4 regions of the Halomonas sp. I5-271120 genome follow, and region 1 is predicted to be linked to each of the others. Evidence: predicted binding sites of a transcription regulator. Region 1 holds the regulator's gene; each other region holds the start of a gene.
The links. Region 1 encodes sigma-54, which starts transcription at its own class of promoters, with help from an activator protein. Its sites were predicted from a motif close to TGGCACNNNNNTTGCTNT; they were not measured.
Positions count from the first base shown of each region.

Region 2: a site for sigma-54 is predicted at 938-955, ahead of Q2K57_RS02140 (sugar phosphorylase). Genes of this name have one in related genera too.
Region 3: a site for sigma-54 is predicted at 1,205-1,222, ahead of Q2K57_RS17095 (ammonium transporter). Genes of this name have one in related genera too.
Region 4: a site for sigma-54 is predicted at 1,058-1,075, ahead of glnL (nitrogen regulation protein NR(II)). Genes of this name have one in related genera too.

Region 1 is NZ_CP130701.1:2,793,289-2,797,628, reverse strand. It holds gene lptA (lipopolysaccharide transport periplasmic protein LptA) at 1-102, shown strand, start outside; gene lptB (LPS export ABC transporter ATP-binding protein) at 111-836, shown strand; gene Q2K57_RS12495 (RNA polymerase factor sigma-54) at 1,039-2,451, shown strand; gene hpf (ribosome hibernation-promoting factor, HPF/YfiA family) at 2,608-2,916, shown strand; gene Q2K57_RS12485 (PTS sugar transporter subunit IIA) at 2,921-3,403, shown strand; gene rapZ (RNase adapter RapZ) at 3,486-4,340, shown strand, end outside.
Region 2 is NZ_CP130701.1:481,889-486,228, reverse strand. It holds gene Q2K57_RS02140 (sugar phosphorylase) at 1-876, opposite strand, end outside; gene nrdR (transcriptional regulator NrdR) at 1,041-1,520, shown strand; gene ribD (bifunctional diaminohydroxyphosphoribosylaminopyrimidine deaminase/5-amino-6-(5-phosphoribosylamino)uracil reductase RibD) at 1,563-2,696, shown strand; gene ribBA (bifunctional 3,4-dihydroxy-2-butanone-4-phosphate synthase/GTP cyclohydrolase II) at 2,887-4,068, shown strand; gene ribE (6,7-dimethyl-8-ribityllumazine synthase) at 4,188-4,340, shown strand, end outside.
Region 3 is NZ_CP130701.1:3,795,170-3,799,509, forward strand. It holds gene Q2K57_RS17090 (DUF3141 domain-containing protein) at 1-677, opposite strand, end outside; gene Q2K57_RS17095 (ammonium transporter) at 1,348-2,532, shown strand; gene oadA (sodium-extruding oxaloacetate decarboxylase subunit alpha) at 2,720-4,340, opposite strand, start outside.
Region 4 is NZ_CP130701.1:1,871,541-1,875,880, reverse strand. It holds gene glnL (nitrogen regulation protein NR(II)) at 1-1,024, opposite strand, end outside; gene Q2K57_RS08345 (DUF4124 domain-containing protein) at 1,231-1,944, opposite strand; gene glnA (glutamate--ammonia ligase) at 2,124-3,530, opposite strand; gene Q2K57_RS08335 (hypothetical protein) at 4,171-4,340, shown strand, end outside.

The DNA.
Region 1 (4,340 bases):
GACTACTATCTCGATCGTCGCGTGGTCGAAGCCACCAGCAATGGCAATAGCGATGGTGATCAAGACCAGCGCGTGCGCATGACCCTGACACCTCAGCAATAAGGCCCATCATGAAGACCCTGAGCGTTCGCCACCTGGCCAAAAGCTACAAACGCCGCCGTGTGGTCAAGGACATCAGCCTGTCCATCGACCAGGGCCAGATCGTCGGCCTGCTGGGGCCCAACGGCGCAGGCAAGACCACCTCGTTCTACATGATCGTCGGGCTGGTGCGTGCCGATGCCGGCACGGTGCACATCGATGACCTGGACCTGTCCGCAGCCGCCATGCACGAGCGGGCGCAGGCCGGTATCGGTTACCTGCCCCAGGAAGCCTCGATCTTTCGCAAGCTGTCGGTCAAGGACAACATCCTGGCCATTCTCGAGACCCGCCGCGACCTCGACCGTGCCGGTCGCCAGACCCGACTCGAGGAACTGCTGGCCGAGTTTCACATCGACCACATCCGCGACAACACCGGCATGAGCCTGTCCGGTGGCGAGCGCCGCCGAGTCGAGATCGCTCGTGCGCTGGCCACCGAGCCGGCCTTCATCCTGCTCGATGAGCCCTTCGCTGGCGTCGACCCGATCTCGGTATCCGACATCAAGTCGATCATCCGTGCCCTGCGCGCACGCGGCATCGGCGTACTGATCACCGACCACAACGTGCGTGAGACCCTGGATATCTGCGACAGCGCCTACATCGTCGGCGACGGTGAAATCATTGCCGCAGGCGATACCGAGGCCATCCTCGCCAACCAGAAGGTCAGGGACGTCTACCTGGGCGAGGATTTCCGGCTCTAGGCCTCACTGCAGCGCTCTAGATGCCAATCTGGCGCAGGAACCCCACCTCCCCCGACGACACAAAGCCCCTGCCTGACATTCGAAATGCGAATCTTTGCCTGTCAATGGCATGTTTATTGCTAATGATTTGCTCTCAGTGGCTTGCATGGCATCCGGCCAGGGGCTAAGTTATCCATTCCATTTTGCTGACACGCGCCACGCCATGGTCATGAAACCCTCGTTGCAACTCCGCGTCGGCACCCAGCTGACCATGACACCTCAGCTCCAGCAGGCGATCGCGCTGCTGCAACTCTCGACCCTGGATTTGCGCCAGGAGATTCAGCAGGCGCTGGAATCCAACCCCATGCTGGAACTCGATGAGGCCTATGGCGAGCAGGACGTTGCCGAGCCACGTGAGGATGACTGGTCTACCGAGATTCCAAGCGAGTTGTCTACCGACAGCGACTGGTCTGATACCTATCAGGACATGGCGGCCTCAGGAGCCGGCTCAGAGGGCCCCGACCTCGATCGCAATGCCATCGGTGTCAGCCTGCGCGACCATCTCGCCTGGCAACTGGCCATGGCCGACGTCAATGATACCGAACGCCAGATTGCCGAGAGCCTGATCGATGCCGTGGCCCCCAGCGGCTACCTGGAAGGCAGCCTCGACGAATTGACTCAGGGCCTGCGTGCCCAGGGGCTCGACAGCCTCAAGACCAGTGACGTCGAACGGGTCCTGCTGCGCCTGCAGCAGTTCGAGCCCACCGGTATCTTTGCCCGCGACCTGCGCGAGTGCCTGCTACTCCAACTTGGCGCCCTGCCGGCAGACATTCCCCTGCTTCCCCAGGCCAAGCGCCTGATTCGCCAGTTTCTCGAGGCCCTGGCCAGCGATGATCGCAAGCTGCTCAAGCGGCGGTTGCGACTGGACGACGAGCAGCTAGGCCAGGTGATCGCCCTGATCCGCTCACTCGATCCGCGACCCGGCCAGGCGTTCGACAACGACGGCAGCGATTATGTGATTCCCGACCTGATCGCCCGGCACAGCCATGAGGGGTGGCATATCGAGCTCAACCCCGAGGCACTGCCGCGGATGCGCATCCAGCCGGATTATGCCGCACTGATTCGTCGTGCCGACAAGAGCGACGACAACACCTTCATGAAGCAGCATCTGCAGGAGGCTCGCTGGCTGATCAAGAGCTTGTCGAGCCGCAACGACACCCTGCTGCGCGTGGGGCGCGAAATCATGGTTCGCCAACTCGATTTCCTCGATAAGGGCGAAGAGGCCATGAAGCCCCTGATCCTGGCCGACATCGCCGCACAGGTCGAAATGCATGAATCGACGATCTCGCGGGTCACCACGCAGAAATTCATCCATACCCCGCGGGGCGTTTTTGAGCTGAAGTATTTCTTCTCGAGCCAGGTCGGCGGCGAAGGCGGTGACGCGCATTCCAGTACGGCCATTCGCGCGCGGCTAAAGAAGCTGATCGGCAGCGAGCCGCCGCGCAAGCCGCTCTCAGACAGCAAGCTGGTCGATCTGCTGGCCGATAGTGGTATACAGGTAGCCAGGCGTACCGTGGCCAAGTATCGAGAAGCGCTGGGCATCCCACCTTCCAGTGAGCGCAAGCGGCTTTCATGATGCCGTGAAGAACCGCACCTTAACGGCATAACCTGTTGACCTGGCGGTGGAAAAACACCGAAAGTAATCGCGTAGGAAAAGCGCCTTGAGAAGGGGTATGCAGCGCGCCAAAAAGGGTTACAATCGATTGGCCAACCGCAGGATAAGGAGCGTGCCATGCAAGTCAACATCACCGGCCATCACGTCGAACTCACCGACGCACTGCGTGACTATGTGAACGAGAAGCTCGCCCGCCTGGAGCGTCATTACGACAACATCACCACGGTTCAGGCCACCCTTTCCATCGAGAAAGAGCGCCAGCAGGCCGGCTGCACCCTGCATGCAGCCGGTGCTGAATTGCATGCCGAAGCCGAAGACACAGATATGTACGCCGCGATTGACGCCCTCGCCGACAAGCTCGACCGTCAGCTTGTCAAGCACAAGGAAAAAACACAGGCGCGCGCCCAAGGCGCCAGCGTTCGCTGACATCATGACGTTGGAATCCATCCTGCCCCCCGAGCGCGCCCTGTTCGGCGTGCCCGGGGGAAGCAAGAAGCGTGTGCTGGAATTCTTCAGCACCTTCATCGCCCAGAATACGCCCAGCCTGGACAGCCAGGAGGTCTTCAGTCGCCTGGTTGGTCGCGAGCGGCTGGGCAGCACGGGCATCGGACATGGCGTTGCCATTCCGCATGCCCGAAACCCGCACTGCAAGTCACCTCTGGCCGGTTTCCTCAAGCTCAGCGAGCCTGTTGACTTCGATGCCATCGACGGCGAGCCCGTTGATCTGGTCTTCGTGCTGCTGGTCCCTGAACAGGCCGATGACGCTCACCTCGCCCTGCTCGGCCAAGTCGCGGCGGTCATGAACGACCCCGAGACGCGCCAGCAGCTGCGTAAGAGCGAGACCCAGCGCCAGCTTTACGAGACCTTGCTGGACGCCATCCGCCGCCACGCAAGCGAAGACCGTTCTGGCTAACAGCCAGACCTGCGCCTTGCGCGACGCACTCACACGCTCACTGATCACCACCGCCCACTGACCCGGCCAGCAGGAGATATGCATGCAGCTCGTGATCATCAGCGGCCGCTCCGGTTCAGGCAAGTCGATTGCCCTGCAGGCCCTGGAAGACCTGGGCTACTACGCGATCGACAACCTACCCGCCATGCTGCTGAGTTCCCTGGTCGACGAGCTGCAGCGCGACGCGACGCGACGCTCTTGCAGCGCCGTCAGCATCGATGCCCGCAACCTTCCGGATGCCCTTGAGCGCTTCCCGAGCCTACTCGCCGATCTTCAGGCCCGCGGCATCCAGTGTCAGGTGGTCTATCTGACCGCCGAATCGAAGATCCTGCTCGAGCGCTATTCGGCCACCCGACGGCGCCACCCGCTGACGCGCGACAGCCAGATGACGCTGGCCGAGGCCATCGACAGCGAAGAGGGCGCTCTCGCCGAGATCCTGGATCTCGCCGACCTGATCATCGACACCTCCCGACTGTCGGTTCACGAGCTGCGGGGCCGTATCTGCGAGCAGGTTGCCCAGCATCACGACCAGCAGATGACTCTGACGTTCGAATCTTTCGGCTTCAAGGGCGGCGTACCACTGGATGCCGATACCGTGTTCGATGCTCGCTGTCTTCCCAACCCCTACTGGGACCCGCGACTGCGTCAGTCTACCGGCCGCGACCCGGAGATCATCGAGTTTCTCGAGGGGTACGAAGACGTGGACCGGCTAGCCAGCGACATCATCGACTGGCTGACCCGCTGGCTGCCAGCCTACCAGGCCAGTCACCGCAGCTACATGACGGTGGCCATTGGCTGCACCGGCGGCCAACATCGCTCGGTCTATCTCGCCGAGCGGCTGGCCCGCCACTTCGCAACACACCACCCCGGAGTGCGGCTGCGCCACCGTGAACTGGGT
Region 2 (4,340 bases), 1.5 Mb from region 1:
GCGGTGCGGCACATTGGTCTCGGTGATCAGCCGCGTGCCCGGCGCCACGTAATCGACGACTGCCCGCAGCAGTCGCACGATGGCGTGGGTCTGGGGCAGGTGAATGCAGGAGGTGCCGACTTCCTTCCACAGATAGGCGATGGCATCCAGGCGAATGGTGCGGGCTCCCTGCTGCAGGTAGAAGAGCAGGATGCCGACGAACTCGATCAGTACGTCCGGGTTGTCGAAGTTGAGATCGATCTGGTCTTCCGAGAAGGTGGCCCACAGGTGGCGGGTGCCGCGGCGGGTGCTGACCGGCACCAGCAGCGGCGAGTTGCGCGGCCGCGTGACCTGAGACAGGTCGGTCGCCGGGTCCATTTCGATGAAGTAGTCGCGCCCGGGCTGGCTGTCGGCCAGGTAGTCGACGAACCACAGCGAGTCCCGAGATACATGGTTGATCACCAGGTCGACCATCAGGTCCCGGCGCTCGGCCAGCGAGCGGATATCCGGCCAGTCGCCGAGCTCCGGGTTGACCTCCCGGTAGTGCACGACCGAGAAACCATCGTCGCTGCTCCACGGAAAGAAGGGCAGCACATGCACCCCGCTGAAGGTGTCTTCCATGCGCTCATCGAGAAATCCCTTCAGCACCTCCAGCGGCGCGCGATCACCGTCAAGCAGGCTGTCGCCGTAGGTGATCAGCCACTGGTCACGCTCGCTCCACAATGGACGCGGCGTGGCATCGATGGCACCACGCTGGTGCGAAATCAGGGTGACCAGGCGGCGCATGATCGCCTCGCTGCGGGGGCCGTAGACTTCCTCCAGTCGTGCGCGAGCGGCGTTGACGAAGCCGGCTTCGTCCAACTGGCGTGGGGGCGTGGGGGGCAGGGATGAGCTCATGGTCAATTCCTCGAGGGGCCGAAACGCGCACCTGGCCGGCGGCGGGGCATATCCTTGGCATCATGCAGGGCTCGTGCCAATCGTGAAGAGTGACTGGGCGCCATGCGGCCAAATCGTTACAATAGAGCAATAGTTGTTGTGTCGAACAGGCCGGAATCCAGCCGATGCATTGTCCTTTCTGCGGTACCCATGACACCAAGGTCACCGATTCGCGCCTGGTCGTCGAGGGCGACCAGGTTCGTCGTCGACGTCAGTGCGCCGCCTGCGGTGAACGATTCACGACCTATGAGACCGCTGAGCTGGTCATGCCGCGGGTCGTCAAGGCGGACGGTTCGCGGGAAAGTTTCGATGAGGCCAAGCTGCGCGCCGGCATGCTTCGGGCGCTGGAGAAGCGCCCGGTGAGCGCCGAATCGATCGAGGCCGCCGTCGAGCGGATTCGCCAGCGCCTGCGGGCACGGGGCGAGCGTGAGATCAAGGCCATTGAGGTCGGCCAGGAAGTGATGGATGCCTTGAAGCGTCTGGATCAGATCGCCTATATCCGCTTCGCCTCGGTCTATCGCCGCTTCCAGGATATCGACGAGTTTCGTGCAGAAATCGACCGCCTGGCCCAGGAGCCGAGCTTCTCGCCTCAGGACGATCACTGACGCCGCACACTTCTCTTGCCTGCTCAATTGCATAGGATGCTCATGGCCACTGCGACCCCGGAAGCCTTCATGGCCCGTGCCCTGACCCTGGCACGCCGCGGCCTCTATACCACCGACCCGAATCCTAGGGTCGGCTGCGTGCTGGTCAAACGCCGCCAGATCGTCGGCGACGGCTATCATGTCCGCGCCGGCGAGCCCCATGCCGAGATCCATGCCCTGTCTGACGCCGGCGACGCCGCGCGGGGCGCCACTGCCTATGTGACTCTGGAACCCTGCGCTCATCACGGCCGCACCGGGCCCTGCGCCCAGGCGCTGATCGAGGCCGGCGTCAATAAGGTGGTGGCCGCCATGCAGGACCCTCATGCGGCGGTGGCGGGGCAGGGCTTCGCCATGCTGCGCGAGGCCGGTATCGAGGTGGAGTGCGGGCTACTCGAGGACGAGGCGAGGGCGCTGAACCCGGGCTTTGTGTCGCGCATGACCCGCGGGCGACCCTTCGTGCGCATGAAGATGGCGATGAGCCTCGATGGGCGCACCGCGATGCGCTCCGGGGAATCACAATGGATTACCGGGCCTCGCGCACGCACCGAGGTGCAGCGTCTGCGCGCTCGTTCCAGTGCGGTGATCAGCGGCGTCGACTCGATCATCTTCGACAATTCACGCCTGACGGTGCGCGCCTCCCAGCTCGACCTCGAGGACGGCGAGGCGATCGCCCGCCGCCAGCCGCTGCGGGTCATCGTCGACACCACCCTGCGCCTGCCGCTGGCGGCGGCCTGTCTGAGCGAACCGGGGCGCACGCTGGTCGCCACCTGTTCCCGGGACGGCGAGCGCCGGACAAGACTCGAGGCGGCCGGCGCCGAGGTGTTGTGCTTGCCGTCAGGCGTCGATGGCCGAGTGGACCTGGTCGCGCTGCTCGAGTATCTGGCCCGCGAGGAGCAGGCCAACGAGGTGCTGCTCGAGACTGGGGCGACGCTGGCCGGCGGCATGCTTGATGCCGAGCTTGTCGACGAGATGCAGCTGTTCGTTGCGCCGACCCTGCTTGGCGGCGAGGCACGCCCGTTGGTGGCACTGCCCGGGCTCGAGCGCATGGCGCAGCAGCGGCCGCTGGATATACTCGACATGCGTGCCGTGGGACGCGACTGGCGGATCATCGCTCGCCCCCAGCGCCAGTCATCCTGAGGGTGGGCTTGAGAGTAGCGCCGGGCTGCGGCCCAATGCTGGCGCCGCGCGGCTTGCCAAGGTACCCTGAGCGCCGATCTGCTGCCGGCATCATTCATCGGCAGCCCGTCGGCGCCAGCTTTCTATTAGCGGCGCCCCGGTATGCGGCGCCTACCGTTGACGCCAGCACGCACAGTAATTCGGAGATCCCATGGCGCTTTCCAATGACCTGACCAAGGACCTGTCTGCTCAGACCGCGGACGACCAGAGCGAGTCGGCCAGCGATCTGGCGCGTATCGAGGACCTGATCGAGGACATCCGTCAGGGCAAGATGGTGATCCTCATGGACGATGAGGATCGCGAGAACGAAGGCGACATCATCATGGCCGCCGAGAAGGTCGAGGCCGAGCACATCAACTTCATGGCTCGCCACGCCCGCGGCCTGATCTGTTTGCCGATGACCCGCGAGCGCTGCGAGCGCCTGCAGCTGCCGCTGATGGTGCACGACAACGGCTCCGGCTTTGGCACCAAGTTCACGCTGTCCATCGAGGCCGCCGAGGGCGTGTCCACCGGGATCTCTGCCGCCGATCGCGCCCGCACCGTGCGCGCGGCCTCGGCTCGGGATGCCAAGGCATCCGATATCGTCCAGCCGGGCCATATTTTTCCGCTGATGGCCGAGCCAGGTGGCGTGCTGCGCCGCGCCGGCCACACCGAAGCGGCCTGTGACCTCGCGGCGATGGCCGGGCTCGATCCCAGTGGCGTGATCTGCGAAGTGATGAACGACGACGGCAGCATGGCGCGTCGTCCGGAGCTCGAGCGCTTCGCCGCCGAGCACGGCCTGAAGATGGGTACCATTGCCGATCTGATCCACTATCGCATTCACACCGAGCAGACCGTGGATCACCTCGAGGCGACGCCCGTGGAGACCGCCTTCGGTGAGCTCACTCTGCACGTCTTCCGCGACAGCATTCAGGGCGCCCATCATATGGCGCTGGTCAAGGGTACGCCCCGCGCCGAGGAACCAACCACGGTGCGCGTGCACCTGGCCGACACCCTGCGCGACATCCTGACGCTTACCCGTCCGGGCAGCCAGAGCTGGACCGCCCAGCAGGCGCTGGCCGAGATCGCCGACGCCGAGAGCGGTGTCTTCGTGCTGCTTGACGATGCCCGCCAGGCTTCTGACCTCAAGGATCAGCTCGATGTGCTGCTCGAGCGCAAGCGCGCACCGCGCTCGAGCGACTCCGATGGCGCCGGCAATTATCTGACCATCGGCACCGGCTCACAGATCCTGCGTCATCTGGGCGTCGGCAAGATGCGCCTTTTGAGCTCGCCCTGGAAGTTCTCGGCCCTTTCCGGCTTCGATCTGGAAGTGGTCGAGCGGTTGAGCCCCTGAGCCCTTGATATCGTAATATCCGGGGCGTCCGCTCGAGGCGAGCGGACGCCCCGGCGACGAACGCAACACCCGAGAAGCGCCCTCCCGGGCGCGTAGAAGATTCAAGCAGGAAGACAAGCATGCAACCGATCTCCCAAGTCGAAGGTAACTTCACCGACGTCGATGGCCGCTACGTGATCGTGGTCGGCCGGTTCAACCACCATGTGGTCGACAGCCTGGTCGAAGGTGCCGTGGACAGCCTGGTTCGCCATGGCGTGGACGCCGAACATATC
Region 3 (4,340 bases), 1.0 Mb from region 1:
CCGTTCATGCCACCGGCATAGCGCATGGGGGCCTTGCCCCGCTCACCGGCCCAGTAGGACAGCGGCGCACCGGCGATCAGAATCGGACCGAAGCAATCGGGCTCCAGGGCGGCGGCCATCATGATCTGCCAGCCGGCCTGACAGTTGCCGACCACCATCGGTTTCTCGGTCAGGTGATCATGGCGCGCGATCACCTCCCACAGGAAGGCGATCTCGGCATCCACCACGTCCTCGACCGTCTGCCCCGGCACCGGGAACGGTAAGAAACCGATGAAGTAGCAGGGATGCCCGGCGCGCAGGGCGACACCCAGCTCGCTGTCGGGCTTGAAGCCGCCGATGCCCGGGCCATGGCCGGCGCGGGGGTCGACAACCACGAAGGGGCGCATGTCCGGATCGATGTCGACCCCGGCCGGCGGCAGGATGCGCATCAGCTCGTAGTTCACCGGCCGCGGTAGATCGCGACCGTCCATGATCAACTCGGACTCGAAACCCAGTACATTGGGCTTGGTCTGCTCCATGTGCTCAAGGTACTGGTTGCCCCGTTCACGCATGACATCCAGAAACAGCACCTGACGCTCGACGGTGTCACGCCAATAATCCAGCGCACTACGCCCGAAGCCCAGCGGATCAAAAAAAGATAAAGCCGTGTTTGTCATGGCGTTATAGGCAGCAAGCATAGGGTTCTCCCGGTTGAAGGTGGGATGCAGGCCGTCCCTTGGCCATGCTGCGATGCAAAATAGACTAGCGCGAAAGCCTGCCACCTGTCACTGACTGCCGGTAGGCATACTGCAGCAGCAGGGTTCTCATCAGATGCCCACCGCATTCGTATCTCATGCCCATCACATACCCATCACCCGCCCAGCGCCACGCCATCAACCGTTCACAAAGGCACGAATGCCGCCTCAGACGCGCAAGAAGACAGCGAGAAACGCTGCAACGCCAGCGGCATCTTCCGGCGCGAGTGTTTCGGCCACCACAGCAAGGATAACGATTACCGCTGCAGTGGTTTCAAAGGACTGCTTCGAAAGGGTCGTTTCGAAGCAGTCCTTTCGAAGCAGCCGTTCCGGGCAACGCACCACGCATTACCGGCATTGCACCAAAAAGACTCATCGGTGTGACCTCAATGCACGCTAATAAGGCACTAAACAGCCGTACCGCAAGTGCTTATGGCAATAAGTCACTGTTTTAATATCTTTATCTTGATCGGCACAAATAGTGCATACCCAATAGCGTTGCACCTCATGGGCTCATCCGCTCGTAGTGCCGGGCTAACGCCCGAAAATGCCGGCCGGTTTCTGCACCAAAGTAATCCGGCCATCACCTATAACACGCTAATTTGGGTACGCCATGACACCTTCCAGTGCCGACGTTCTCTTTCTGCTGCTGGGTGCCTGCATGGTTCTCGCCATGCATGCCGGCTTCGCCTTTCTCGAGGTAGGCACCGTTCGCAGCAAGAACCAGGTCAATGCCCTGGTCAAGATCATCACCGACTTCGCCGCCTCGACGCTTGCCTACTTTACCGTGGGCTACGCCGTGGCCTACGGGACCGGCTTCTTCGACGACGCGAGCACGCTTGCTATCGACAACGGCTACGAGCTGGTCAAGTTCTTCTTCCTTCTGACCTTCGCCGCCGCCATCCCTGCCATCATCTCCGGTGGCATCGCCGAGCGCGCGCGTTTCTATCCGCAGTTCACCGCCACGCTGCTGCTGGTGGCGCTGGCCTACCCCTTTTTCGAGGGCATCGTCTGGAACGGCAACCTGGGCCTTCAGGCATGGCTGGCCATGACCTTCGGGCATGGCTTTCATGACTTCGCCGGTTCAATGGTCGTGCATGGCTTCGGCGGCTGGGTAGCCCTGATGGCCGTGCTGCTGCTGGGCGCTCGCCGCGGCCGCTACCCGCACAAGGATGCCGTGGCCGCGCACCCTCCTTCCAGCATCCCCTTCCTGGCCCTGGGGGCCTGGACACTGACGGTGGGCTGGTTCGGCTTCAACGTGATGTCGGCTCAGACGCTGGACGGCATCAGTGGCCTGGTGGCGGTCAATTCGCTGATGGCCATGGTAGGCGGCATCCTGGCGGCCATGCTGCTGGGGCGAAATGACCCGGGCTTCATCCATAATGGCCCGCTGGCCGGACTGGTCGCGGTGTGCGCCGGCTCCGACCTGATGCATCCGCTGGGGGCGCTGGCCACCGGCGCTATAGGCGGCGGTCTCTTCGTGGTGATGTTCACCCTGACCCAGAATCGCTGGAAGATCGATGACGTGCTCGGCGTCTGGCCACTGCACGGAATCTGCGGGGCCTGGGGAGCCATTGCGGCGGGGATCTTCGGTCAGGCCGCCCTGGGCGGGGTCGGCGGGGTGAGCCTGGCGGCCCAACTGATCGGCACGCTACTGGGGATCGGACTGGCAGTCGCCTCGGGATTGGCGATCTACGGCGGAATCAAGGCCGCGGTCGGCATACGCCTCAGTGAGGAGGATGAGTTCATGGGCGCGGACCTGGCCATCCACAAGATCAGCGCCAGCCCGCGGGATTAAGTACTCGAGACCAAGTACTCGAAACCAAGTACTCGATACCAAGCACGTGAGACCGTGCCAGCAGGCGCTCGCGGCCATCTAGCCCGCGAGCGCCTTCCACTATCGGCTCTCCTCTATTGGCTCTCTACTGCACGGCTCTCTACTGCACGATTTCCCAGCGCCGGCCAGCGGCGCCGGAGAGCCGGGATCATTCGATCTCGATCAGCACCTCGCCCGGCGTCACCCGGTCGCCCTTGGCCACGTGAATCGCCACCACGCTGCCGGCCTGGCGGGCATGTACCTCGGTCTCCATCTTCATGGCTTCGCTGATCAGCACCGGCTGGCCGGCTTCGACGCTGTCGCCAACGGCCACCAGCACCTCGACGATATTGCCCGGCATGGCGGTGGTCACGTGCCCCTTGCCAGTGGCGCGAGCACGACCGCCCTTGCCACCGGCGCCAGCGTCATAGCTGTCGCGGGCCTCGAAGACCACCGACTCCGGCATGCCATCTAGGGTCAGATAGACCTGACGCTTGCCGCCGGCATCGCTGCCCACACCGGTGATCTGCACTTCATAGGACTCACCGTGCACGTCGATCACGAACTCGGTCGGCGTGGCCTCAGTAACCGGTCGCTGGGCATCGCTCGCCACCGGTGCCGGCATCGGCTCCGGCACCAGCGTGCCGTCATGACGCCCCTGGAGAAAGTCGCGCCCCAGGTCCGGGAACATGGCATAGGTCAGCACGTCTTCCTCACCTTCGGCGAGCTCGCCGATGTCGGCGGTAAGACGCGCCATCTCGGGGTCTAGTTGGTCGGCCGGGCGCCCTTCCTCGATCTGCTGGTTGCCGACCGCACGCTTCCTGAGCCCCTCGTCCACCGCTGCCGGCGGCTGGCCATAGCCGCCCAGTAGATAGCGTTTGACCTCGTTGGTGATCGACTTGTAGCGACTGCCGGTGAGCACATTCATCACGGCCTGGGTGCCGACAATCTGTGACGTCGGAGTGACCAGCGGCGGATAGCCGAGGTCAGCGCGTACCCGCGGAATCTCGGCGAAGACCTCGCGGATCTGCGACAGGGCGTTCTGCTCCTTCAACTGGTTGGCCAGGTTAGACATCATGCCACCAGGCACCTGATTGATCTGTACCGCCACGTCCTCGCGGGTGAACTCGCTCTCGTAGCCAGCGTACTTCTTGCGCACCTCACGCAGCTGATCACCCACGGCCTTGATGGCTTCGAGGTCGAGGCCGGTATCAAAGGGTGTGTCCTTGAAGGCTGCCACCATAGCCTCGGTGGACGGGTGGCTTGTCCCGCCGGCAAAGGCCGAGTTGCAGGTGTCGATATGCCGACAGCCAGCCTCGACGGCCTTGAGGTGGCACTGGGAGGCCAGTCCAGACGTCGCGTGGGCATGAAGATGCACCGGCACCTCGACGGCCTCCACCAGCGCTGCCACCAGCTCCTGAGTCGCATAGGGTGTCAGCAGGCCGGCCATATCCTTGATGGCGATGGAATCGGCGCCCATATCGACCAGGCGACGGGCGTCCGCGACGAAACGCTCAAGCGTGTGCACCGGGCTGACCGTATAGCAGAGCGTGCCCTGGGCATGCTTGCCGCTGGCTTTGACCGCGCGCATGGCGGTTTCCAGGTTGCGCAGGTCATTGAGGGCATCGAAGACCCGAAAGATGTCGATGCCGTTATCGGCGGACTTGGCGACGAAGCGCTCCACCACGTCATCGGCATAGTGACGGTAGCCGAGCAGGTTCTGGCCCCTCAGCAGCATCTGCAATGGGGTGTTGGGCAGCGCTTCCTTGAGCTGCACCAGCCGCTGCCAG
Region 4 (4,340 bases), 920 kb from region 1:
GCACCAGTAACCGGAATTCGGTGGCACCCGGCTCGCTGTCGCATTCGATCAGCCCCTGGTGCTTGTGCAGGATGGATTGGGCGATCGACAGCCCCAGACCGCTGCCCTCGGCGCGACCGGACACCATCGGGAAGAACAGGGTCTCGCGCAGCGACTTGGGAATGCCCGGGCCGTTGTCGATGATCGCCACCTCGCAGACCAGCCGATGGCGCTCGGTACCGAGAGTGAACTGGCGCCGAGCGCGGGTGCGCAGCGTCAGCCTCGGGGCCTTGGTACCGGCATCACCCATGGCCTCGACCGCGTTGCGGGCAATGTTGAGCACCGCCTGAATCATTCGCGCCTCGTCGCCCTGCAGCTCCGGCAGGCTGGGGTCATAGTCCCGCACCAGCCGCACTTGCGGGTGTTCGGCGGTGATCAGCGAACGCACTCTCTCGAGCACCTTGTGGATGTTGAAGAGCGCATCATGGGCCGGCTGGTTGGGGCCAAGCATGCGGTCGACCAGGTCACGCAGCCGATCCGCCTCCTCGACGATGACGCGAGTGAACTCCTTAAGCGACGGGTCCGGCAGGTCGCGCTCCAGCAGCTGTGCCGCGCCGCGAATCCCACCGAGCGGATTCTTGATCTCGTGGGCCAGCCCGCGAGTCAGGGTCTTGATGGTCTGCTGACGGGCGATCAGCGCCTCCTCGCGGGAGATGCGCATCAGGCGGTCGCGAGGCTCGATCTCGAGCAGCAGCTCCTCTTTCGACAGCGGCGTCACCGTGAAGTCGGCGGTTACCACCTCGCCGCTGCCGGTGGTCAGCACCGCCTCACGCTGGGTGAACGGGTGCAGCTCATCGCGGGCCTTGCACAGCACGCCGGAAATGGCGCCGTCGATACCTTCCAGAGGCTCAAGGCAGGTGCCATGAACCCTTTTGAGGCTGACGGCCAGCAGTGCCTCAGCGGCAGGATTCATCCAGCGCACCCGGAGACCGCCGTCCAGCAACAGGACGGCCGCACTCAGATGCTCCAGCAGACGTTGGTACATGGTGCACTTCGCTCGGTCAGCATTCCCTATAGCTGTGCAAGAACCGCGCCAGCCTGCACAAGGCCGCCATTACAGCCATAGAGAAACAAGAGTCATCATTGACTGCACCATGTTAGTGCAAAACCATGTCCACTGTCGCCGCAGGCCTCACCATAAGCGACTGCTGCGGCGAGGAAGCAGAGGGGAATCAAGAAGCGTGGCGCCGATTATGGCGCCGCGCTATTTGAGCCGCCAGCATTGCCGGAATTGCTGGGGTTATTCGGATTGCGGGGCAGGTTGACGCTGGCGCGCTGCACGAAGAGCGTTACCGGCTCACTGCGATGGCGCACCCGGCCATCGGCATCCAGCAGTTCGGCTACCAGTTGGTGCTCGCCGCGTTCAAGGCCGGTCACCATGAACACCGGCGAGTGCATCGCCGACTGGCTGATCTGGCCATCGACCAACAGGCGCACCCGATGATCGTCACGCAGCTCAGGCTCGATCGACAGCTCGACCTGGACATTGCCGGCATAGCCCGTCGGCAGCGTCTGCTCATTCTTGGGGGACGCGATGCGAAAGGTCGAATAGGGCAGGAAGGGAGGTGCCGCCGGCTGGCTGTTGCTATTGCGTGCGCTACTTCGCGGGCTACTACTGAGTGACGACGAAGACGCATCGGGGGTCGCCGGCACCACGGTCAGCGGGGAAAGCGTCACCGCTTCGCCGCTATCCGGACGATCGGAGTAACTGACGTTGCCCTGCTCGTCGACGTGGCGGTATACCGTGGCCGCCGACGCGATGACGGGCACCAGGACGAGTAGCAAGGACGCGACCGCCAGCGACATCACTCTCGACCGCGTCCTCAACGGCAGCATTCTCAACGGCCCCTTCTCCGGCCAGACCGCCGACATGGCGCCGGTGGCGACTCTCCTGACGCTTAGCATCACTTGCTCTCCCTGGGTCGACGGCTGGCTACTGGCTACTGGCTACTGGCTACTGGCTACTGGCTACGCCGAGTGTAACCAAAAAAGGGGGCCGCGTGAGCGGCCCCCTTGGGCGACTAACCAGCTCACCGGCCATTGAGCCGGCGGCGGCAATCAGCAGCTGTTCTTAGCAGCTGTTCTTAGCAACTATAGTACATGTCGAACTCGACCGGATGCGTGGTCATACGCAGACGCTCGACGTCTTCTTCCTTGAGCTCGATGTAGGCATCGATCATGTCGTCGGTGAAGACGCCACCTTCGGTCAGGAAGGCACGATCGGCGTCCAGCGCGTCCAGGGCCTGGTCCAGGCTCTCGGCGACGGTGGGAATGGCCTTGCCCTCTTCCGGCGGCAGGTCATAGAGGTTCTTGTCCATGGCATCGCCAGGATGGATCTTGTTCTTGATGCCATCGAGGCCGGCCATCAGCATCGCCGAGAAGCACAGGTAGGGGTTGGCGGTCGGGTCCGGGAAGCGGGCCTCGATGCGCTTGCCCTTCGGGCTTGCGGTGTAGGGAATGCGGATGGACGCGGAGCGGTTACGCGCCGAGTAGGCCAGCATCACCGGCGCTTCGAAGCCCGGCACCAGACGCTTGTAGGAGTTGGTAGAAGCGTTGGTGAAGGCGTTCAGGGCACGAGCGTGCTTGATGATGCCGCCGATGTAGTAGAGCGCCATTTCGGACAGGCCCGCGTACTCGTCACCGGCAAACTGGTTGACGCCGTCTTTCCAGAAGGACTGGTGGACGTGCATGCCGGAACCGTTGTCACCGACCAGCGGCTTGGGCATGAAGGTGGCCGTCTTGCCATAGGCGTGAGCCACGTTGTGGATCACGTACTTCATGGACTGCACTTCGTCGGCCTTCTTGACCAGGGTGTTGAACTTGACCCCGATCTCGTTCTGGCCGGCGTTGGACACCTCGTGGTGGTGCACTTCGACGCTCTGGCCGATGGCTTCCAGGGTGTTACACATGGCGCCGCGCATGTCGTGGAAGCTATCCACCGGCGGGACCGGGAAGTAGCCGCCCTTGACGCGCGGACGGTGACCCAGGTTGCCGCCTTCGACGACGCTGTCGGTGGCCCAGGCACCTTCTTCGGAGGTGATCTTGTACATGGAGCCCTGGATATCGGACTTCCAGTGCACTTCGTCGAAGATGAAGAACTCGGGTTCCGGCCCGAAGAAGGCGGTATCGCCAAGGCCGGTGGACTGCAGGTACGCCTCGGCGCGCTTGGCGATGGAGCGCGGATCACGCTCGTAGCCCTGCATGGTGGCCGGCTCGATGATATCGCAGCGCAGCACCAGGGTGGCGTCTTCGGTGAACGGGTCCAGGTAGGCGCTGCCGTCTTCCGGGCGCAGGATCATGTCGGACTCGTTGATGCCCTTCCAGCCAGAGATGGAAGAACCATCGAACATCTGGCCGTTGTCGAAGAATTCCTCGTCCACGGAGTGCGCCGGAATGGTGACATGCTGCTCTTTACCGATGGTATCGGTGAAGCGCAGGTCTACCCACTTGATGTCGTGTTCTTCGATCAGTGCGAGGGTCTTCTCAGACATGGTGTCCTCCAGAGGATGAGCGATGGCTCTTGTGGTTGGCGTGCGTGCCCGGCGAGGTCGTTACGTGCCTCGGGCCCGCCGCTATAGCAAAACGGGACCGAATCGTTTGTACCATGCCAAAGGCCTCAGGCCCATGGTCGCCGGTACAGGACATGAAAGGTGTCATGTCACTGCAAAATGTCACTGGAAAGTATAATGCAGGGGACGTGCCAAAATGGCGCATAGCGGACAAAGGAAAGGAATAACCGGCTGATTAAAAATGACTTTTTCCTGATCACCACCAACGAAAAGACCCCATTATTCGCCTTTTTGGACGCGTCTCTCGTCTTGCTGGCGCACTCTATGCACCAAAATTGAACACAATTAACCGGGCATGCACCAAAACATCACACCCGTGACGCCGCGTGCCACGTTGAGCCGTCCCACCAGTTTGAATGAGTCGAACCAAGCCCTCGGACCCCGGTCATATCAGCTAAAGATAGTATTGCTACCTTATGAAACTCAAAGCTACACTTTATTACACAGCAAAGGTGCAGCCTGGCGCCTTCGTTGCCCGAAATGCCTGGAGCCGGTGACATCCCACACCGCGATACGCCCCCATGAGCGCGTTGCCCAAATCCACGCAGGAGCGTCACCGCAGATGAAGGCCTATAGCATTATCGTTGATTCCAGGCTCATGGGCGCTCAACTGCCACGCTGCCTGGCCACCCTCAACGAAGCCGTGCGCCGGCATCCGGCGCGGGTCGACATCCAGGTCATCGGCACCGCCGAGAACGCACGCCTGGCGACGCTGAGCCGACGCTTCGGCGG